2 regions of the Shewanella sp. H8 genome follow, and region 1 is predicted to be linked to the other one. Evidence: predicted binding sites of a transcription regulator. Region 1 holds the regulator's gene; the other holds the start of a gene.
The links. The regulator MetJ, encoded in region 1, represses methionine synthesis genes. The targets are predictions, from matches to a motif close to TAGACGTCTAGACGTCTA.
Positions count from the first base shown of each region.

Region 2: the regulator MetJ is predicted to act here: its motif matches at 1,772-1,789, upstream of metA (homoserine O-succinyltransferase).

Region 1 is NZ_CP157213.1:3,896,902-3,901,081, forward strand. It holds gene ABIS04_RS16990 (bifunctional aspartate kinase/homoserine dehydrogenase II) at 1-680, opposite strand, end outside; gene metB (cystathionine gamma-synthase) at 861-2,024, opposite strand; gene metJ (met regulon transcriptional regulator MetJ) at 2,233-2,547, shown strand; gene ABIS04_RS17005 (sulfite exporter TauE/SafE family protein) at 2,622-3,362, shown strand; gene ABIS04_RS17010 (cytochrome c) at 3,735-4,064, shown strand.
Region 2 is NZ_CP157213.1:2,858,501-2,862,680, reverse strand. It holds gene ompW (outer membrane protein OmpW) at 232-879, shown strand; gene ABIS04_RS12425 (SDR family NAD(P)-dependent oxidoreductase) at 950-1,687, opposite strand; gene metA (homoserine O-succinyltransferase) at 2,032-2,976, shown strand; gene ABIS04_RS12415 (GGDEF domain-containing protein) at 3,072-4,180, shown strand, end outside.

The DNA.
Region 1 (4,180 bases):
ACACCTTCTACATCGGTCCAAATAGTCACCCGTTCAATGTCGGCTAAACTGGCAATTAATGTGGCACTAAAATCAGAACCATTACGGCCAAGCAATAAAGTATCACCATGACTATTCGCGCAAATAAAGCCCGTTATCACTAAACGTTCTTGTGGATGTCGAGCTAATAAGGTTTGCACTTTCTCACGCGATTGCGCCACTAAAATATTAGGAATAGCACCTTCATCAGCAACTAAAATAGAACAGGCATCAACATTACTGGCTGCTACGCCCATTTCTCGTAACAATGCAGCCATGAGGCGAGCGGACCAACGTTCACCAAAACTCACTACATGGTTTAATTGGTAATCATTATGTTGCTCTAAAGACAACAAACTGACTAGTTGAGATCTATCGGTCGACAAACGTTCACGTAAATCACGAGCTTGTTCATTTGACAGTAATTGCTCAATTAACGTCTGCTGATAACTAATCAATACGTGTAGCTCTTCTTGCCACAATTGACCACTGTCACGAAGGCTCAGCAATTTGTATAAGAAGTTAGTGGTTTTACCGGCTGCTGACACTACAACAAGATCATCGCTTTGACCGTGGGTAAGCAAAATATGTGCAACACGGCGATAGCAATCTGCATCCGCTAAACTAGAACCACCAAACTTATGTAAATGACTTCGCGCCATTACTGACTCCTTAAACAACTACGACTTTTATTGCGACTGCTTCTTTTTGCATTTGAACACTTTATGCAATGAATAGTGGAGCAATGAACTCTTTTTGCATTTGAATCATGCTACAACTGCATATTGTGCTATTTTACGTTATTTCACTCAAACCGCAGCTACCATTAACTCAAATTAAGCTTATTTAATTGCTGCCACGGCAGCTAAACCTGCTTTAAGATCAGTAAGAAGATCTTCTGCGTCTTCAATACCAACAGATAGTCTCAATAAAGTCTCTTTAATACCAGCCTCTTGCCGTGCTTGTGGGTCCATTGCTCTATGAGTCATAGTGGCCGGAACGGCGACTAAACTTTCCACTCCGCCTAAACTTTCAGCAATACTGAACAAAGACAACCCCTGTAAAAAGGCCACAACTTCAGCTTCGCCCCCTTGCAATTCAAAACTTAACATAGCGCCAAAACCTTTTTGTTGTTTTGCCGCAATTTCGTGACCGGGGTGGTCTTTTAAACCCGGATAGTAAACCTTGGTAACCACATCGCTGGCACAAAGTAATTCAACAATCTTTTGCGCATTACGCTGATGCTCGCGAATTCGCACTGCAAGCGTACGCAATCCACGCAGGGTTAAATAACTATCAAACGCAGAACCTGTCAACCCGAGGGTGTTTGACCACCAATGCAATAATTCACCTAACTTGGCATCTTTTGCCACAACAGCACCGCCAACAACATCACTATGGCCATTGATGTATTTGGTGGTTGAGTGGATCACAATATCTGCACCCAATAATAAGGGTTGCTGTAATATTGGTGACAAAAAGGTGTTATCGACTGCCACTAACGCACCAACATCATGACAAGCACGGCTGACAGCTTCGATATCAATTACACGCAGTAATGGATTAGACGGAGTTTCTAACCACACCATTTTAGGTTTCTGGGCAATAGCTTGGTTTAACGCATCAGCGTCAGTTTGATCGACAACCAATACCTTAAATTGACCTTTTTGGGCCAAGTTAGTAAATAAACGGTAACTACCACCATAACAATCATGAGGTACAACCAATAAATCATCAGGACCAAGTAAGCTGGTGACTAACGTAATGGCAGCCATACCGGTACAGGTCACCACGCCAGTAGCACCTTGTTCAAGTTTGGCGAGCGCCTCCCCCAAAATACACCGAGTAGGATTACCTGAACGACTATAATCAAACTCACGAGGATTATTATGACCATCGAATGAATAATTAGTCGATAAATAAATGGGAGGTACAATTGCACCATGTTGTGTGTCTGTTTCAATACCTTGGCGAACGGCCAATGTGGCGCTTTTATGCTTTGTCATAATTACTTCCTAAAATGTCACAAACACACAAGTAGATGTCTAGACGTCCAAATTTACCGAAGAGTTGTTCATCCGTCAACAAAAATAGACGCATAGACGTCTAAACATCAAGAAATCTATTTGCATCGTGATTAAATAGTCGCAATAATTTGACTAGAGTTTGTAACGGTTTAAAATCCGCACCGTATTTATCGTTAAGGGTAAGTTAATGACAGAATGGAATGGCGAATATATTAGCCCATATGCCGAACATGGCAAAAAAAATGAACAAGTAAAAAAGATTACAGTTTCAATACCGCTAAAAGTATTAAAAATACTAACAGATGAGCGCACCAGGCGTCAGATCAACAATCTGCGTCATGCAACTAACAGTGAACTGCTATGCGAAGCATTTTTGCATGCATATACAGGTCAACCATTACCTTATGACTGTGATTTGTCTAAAGATGAACCTGACAGTATTCCAAGTGAAGCGAAAAAGATAATGGATGATATGGGGATCGAGTGGGAAGAACTCGAATAGTTCATTGATTGGTGACTCGCTCACAAACTTTGAAACTGCCCCACTAAGAAGCAGTATGTTTTTATAGAGAACTTATGATGTCATTTATCGATCCAAGCACCTTGATACTGGCATCAGTTATCGTTTTTTTAGGCGCATTAACCCAAAGCTTAATTGGTTTTGGGTTAGCTGTTGTTGCCAGTCCACTATTATATATCGTTGATCCCGAACTTGTGCCCGTACCCATTATTGCAATGGGGTTTGCCATTTCTGCAATGACCTTATTTAGAGAACGTAATCACCTACAATTTAACGGATTACAATACGCCTTGCTTGGGCGGGTCCCCGGTGGCTTTTTAGGCGCAGGATTATTACTGTTTGCACCGCAAGCTATATTGGGACTGATCATTGCTGCAATTGTATTTATTGCGGTGATATTAAGTGTCTATCGCATCACTGCACCTATCAATAAAATGAGTTTATTTATCGCTGGTGTATTTTCAGGCATATTTGGCAACATCGCCGCTATTGGCGGTCCACCTATGGCTATTTTACTTGCAGGCAAAGATCCGAGTAAATTTAGAGCGGCATTATCAGCTTTCTTCGTACTGAGTTCGCTGATTGCATTAGCTATTTTAGCCATAGTCGGTTTAGTAGAGACTAAACATTTATGGTTATCGTTAATGTTATTCCCTTCTATTGTTGCGGGTTATCTAGTATCAGGATTGCTTATTAACCACGTTGATAAAAATAAAACCCGCATCGCGACCCTAGTCTTATGTAGTATTAGTGCCACTGTGTTAGTGATTAAATCAACTAGCGCACTAATCAACTAATCAACTAACCAACTAACCAACTCATAATGAGCTAACCATGGCCTCATTATGAGTTTTTAAGCTTTCCCTCAATAAAATCCTTCCTAAAGACTTATTTCACAGACCAAGTACAACAGATAACGCCTCCTTATTAATAAATCCACTGCAAGACTTTTCATCCAATTAGCAAACTTCATATTGTTACAAAAATGATCCATATCACAATAAGTCCATTAGATTTGATTCAATTAACTTTTTTTCAATTAGATTTTTCTCATGAATATGATCTACTTCAAATTAACACTACTCACTTTTAGGTAACATTATTCACAGCAAAGAAAGAAACACATATTACAAAATGCACCACCTATAAAAAGCCCTATAGAGGATAAAATGATGAACACATACGTTAAAGTTGGTATCGCACTCGCTATTGCATTATCACTAGGTAGCCAAGCAATGGCAGCCGAAGGTGGTAACCCTAAAAAAGGCAAACACCTTTACAAGAAAGAATGTAAAGCTTGCCATAGTGCCGATAGTGAAGGCCCTGAACTTACCCCTATGGCTAAAACCATGAGCCAATGGGACCGCTTCTTCTCTCGTGATAAACATAAAGCAAAACCTGCCGTTTTTGAGGCGCTGTCAGAAAAAGACTTGAAAGATATTCAACAGTTTTTATATGACCATGCAGCCGATTCAGATCAGCCAGCAACTTGCGGCTAATACCTGAAAGCTAAGAGCTTTTCGCTCTAAACGTTACATAAGCATAACAATCCAAAAAAAATTGGGGCGACGCCTCAGGGATTCTTACAACAAAAATTTGCCAGATTAAGTACATT
Region 2 (4,180 bases), 1.0 Mb from region 1:
TTCACTTGATCAACCTCACAAAACCCAACTATTAAATACCTCTTTTGTCTCTTTATGCCCTCGTTTTGTGATCTAAATCAAGTGTCCGTAACCTCTTTTGCACCTCTAAAGAGGTATTTGGTTTTCATTGATCTATGTCAATGTTATTAACAGATTACTTCGGTAGGTTGGCGGAAAATGTTGAGGATGCACAGAGTTGCATCTAGTTGTCATTACCATGGAGTGTTAAAAATGAATAATAAAATTAGCCTAAGTTTAGCCGCTGCTACGTTATTAACTGCTGGATTATCTTTTGGTGCTGCGGCACATCAAGCGGGTGATATTATCGTTCGAGCAGGTGTTGCTATGGTGGCACCTAATGAGTCAAGTCCTGTAGTAGCAAACATTGCAGAATTTGGGGTAGATAATGATGTGCAACTAGGGCTAAATTTTGCTTATATGTTAACTGATAATTTGGGGGTTGAATTATTAGCAGCATCGCCTTTTAGCCATGATGTGTCACTAGGTGAATTAGGTAAAATTGCAGACACTAAACAATTACCCCCAACATTGGTGGCACAGTATTACTTTGGCAATTCACAATCTGCTTTCCGTCCTTATATTGGTTTAGGGGTTAACTTTACTAATTTCTATGATAGTGAGTTTACCCAAGATGCTAAAGACCTTGGTTTAGACAATTTAAGTTTGTCGAACTCTTGGGGGATTGCTGCTCAATTAGGTCTTGATTACCAAATTGATAAAAAATGGTTGGTTAATGCTTCTGTATGGTATGCACAAATTTCAACTGATGTGAGCTTTGATATGGGTGGAGATCATGTTGTCGTTGATACTGATATTGACCCTTGGGTGTATATGGTGAGCGTAGGTTATTCTTTCTAGTATTTATTAGCATGTGCAGATTCAAAAACAGGAACCCTTGGGTTCCTGTTTTTATTGATACGCTAATTCACTATTTTTTTCGTGGATTCCAATGGCGGGTATTATAAATATATTCAGGTAATAAACGATTAATCCACGCGACAATACGCCAGCGTTTGGTGACATACACTCGGCGTTTACCTTTTTTAAGTGCCGTTAAAATTTGTTCTGCTACTTTATCAATGGGCGATAAAAGCATTTGAGTGTTTAAGTGGACCGCCTTATCAAATAAGCCCAATTGAATATCACTAATGGTTATAGGTAACTTTAAGCGTTGTGCATGCATGCTAAGGCCTTGCAAATAATTTGCAGCAAAAGCTTTAGAGGCATGGTAAGCCACGTTTGGACCACCGCGTTGACCTGCAATTGAGTTAATGGCGGCTAATTGGCCGTAACCCTGTTCGCACATTAATTTAAAAATACACTGACTGGCAGCAGAAAACCCCATGACATTTACATCAATAGTATGTTGATCAATGGCCCAGGGGAGAGTTGAATCATATTCATTAACGCCGGTGTTGACTATCACTAAATGGGCACCATCATGCTTGGTCCAAGCCGCATTAAGTTGTGCTATTAGTGTATCGGGTTGGGTAATAGCTAATGGATACACGCTGACTTCACCGGGCAAGCTTTGACTAAACTCGCTAAACGAGTCAGGATCATTAACAAATAGCACTAGTGAAACCTGCTGTGCAGATAATTGTTTAGCAAGGGTTTGGCTTAGTTGGGAACTTGCACCAATTATCATTGCTGTCGCGATTGACATAGTTAACCTCATCTTAAGTAATGACTCATGATAGAAATAACGCTTGTTGATAACAAGCGAGAAAAAAATTCAACTCAAGACGTGTAGACTTCTAGACATCCTTGTGTATGATGAATTATACAAATGATTGTTGTACTACTACTCGCTGATATACCGTGCTGCCAGTGTTTGGTTTAAATAACCTTAGTCAATGTATGTTAATACTGGTGATCAAGTTGACTGTTGAACGAATTTAACAGAATGTTGAAACTGTGATGTGGTAAGCATAATGGTTGAGGTTATTAACCCATTTAGCTCGTACTCAATCAAGATGCTGTGTTTAATTAATCTAAAAGGTGAGATGTATGCCGGTTCGAATTCCAGATAATCTGCCCGCTGCAGGTATTTTAGAGTCTGAAAATATCTTTGTGATGTCTGAAACCCGTGCGGCTAATCAGGACATTCGTCCAATGCGGGTACTCATCTTGAATTTGATGCCCAACAAAATCGAAACTGAAACCCAATTATTACGTTTATTGGGGAATACGCCATTGCAAGTTGGGGTCGATTTATTACGTATTCATGATAAAGAATCTAAGCATACGTCAGTTGATCACATGAACACCTTTTATCGTGATTTTGAAGACATCAGACATAACAATTACGATGGTTTGATTATTACAGGGGCACCGTTAGGGCAAATTGATTTTAAAGATGTGGTTTATTGGGACCATATTCGCGAGATCATTGACTGGTCGCAACAACATGTGACATCGGTATTATTTCTCTGCTGGGCAGCTCATGCTGGTTTTTATCACCTTTATGATTTACAACGTAAGTTGTTAGCCAACAAACGGTCTGGTGTATTTAATCATCGCCGAACAAGCGACCCGCATCCTTTATTACGTGGTTTTGATGATGAGTTTTTTGCGCCACATTCTCGTTTTGCGGAAATGGACGTCGAACAAATCCGCCAACATCCTGATTTAGAAGTATTAGCTGAATCTGACGAGGCGGGGGCCTATATTGTACTTAGCCGTGATAGCCATAATGTGTTTGTGATGGGCCATCCTGAGTATCAAAAAGATACCTTGAACGAAGAATACGTGCGCGATAAAGGGCAGGGACTTAACCCTGACATTCCACAAAATTATTATCGTCAAGATGATCCCAATCAAGACCCTATTGTTCGCTGGCATAGTCATGGCAGTTTATTAGTCAGTAATTGGCTTAATTATTATGTTTACCAGTTAACACCATATGACTTGTCTGACATGAATGCGAAAACGCCATGGGAAAGTAAAAAGTAAATCTGAATATAGTTTTACCAGCGCTTTAACGTTGACTTCGTTTCGATAAAAGCTATTGTTAAATTTAATGGTTTTTATTGTAAGGTCGAGGTTAAATGGTTAAGACGCGGTTGATGTTATTATTGGTGTGTGCAGTGAGTGGGCCTGTAACCTCTTTGGGGGCCAGTGACCTTTTTAGTGACGCTAATGCAAATGACACTAATGTTAATGGCACCAATGTAAGTGATATTACTGGTAGCGCAACATTAACGGATATCAAACAGCATTTAGCCACGTTAAGCTCACCACAGCAACGTATTGACTTTTTGCAACAACAGCGACTGCAAAGCGCTCAATGGCCAATTGAACAGCAAGGCCAGTTATTGCATTTGTTGGCAATAGAGCAAGAAGTTAACAGTGATCTTGTCGCTGCAGTTGACAGCTATACTCAGGCCATTAAATTACTTACGCCACATCCTCTTAGTGAAGAACTGGTCAAAAGCTATATCGAACGCTCATTCATACTTTACCTTCAAACTAACGACACCCAAGTTTATTGCCCAGATCGTGAAGTGGCGATTACATTAGCCCGTCAGCTTGGAAACGTTGATATCTTGGCCGAAGTGTTAGCTCAAAGCGCGTATTGTTATAATAAACCAAGTGATTTTGGCGAAGGTCTGAAAAGATTAAATGAAGCATTAGCGTTAGCACAACAGCATCAATTAGGACTGAGCCGGCAAGCGATGATATTCAATGCCACCGCGGCTATTTATCGTGACAATGGTTTAAACCGTAAAGCCTATCAATACTTTAAGAAAGCCTATGGTTTTTGGGAGCAAGCCCAAGATAAACAAGACATGTTTAATATGTTGCATAACATGATTGGAGAATCAATTAAATTAGGCTTGTGGGTGGAGAATAAAGACCATTTAGTGCAAATGCAGCAACTGGTCGAGCAGTCGCCAGAGTTTGCTGATTTTGACTTTTTTTATCAATTTAATACCGGTATTAGCTGCTGGGCTCAAGGTTTATTCCAAGAAGGTATTGAGCATTTTTTACGAGCACTTGAAGTGCAAGATACAACTCAAGAAAAATACTTTGTCGACGCCACTCATGCATGGTTGGCATTAAGTTATTTTCGCCAACAACAACCAGATAAAGCTTTTAAATATGCGGAAAAGTTTTCTCATTCGGCAACTTATCACGGTCATTCAAGTGAATTGAA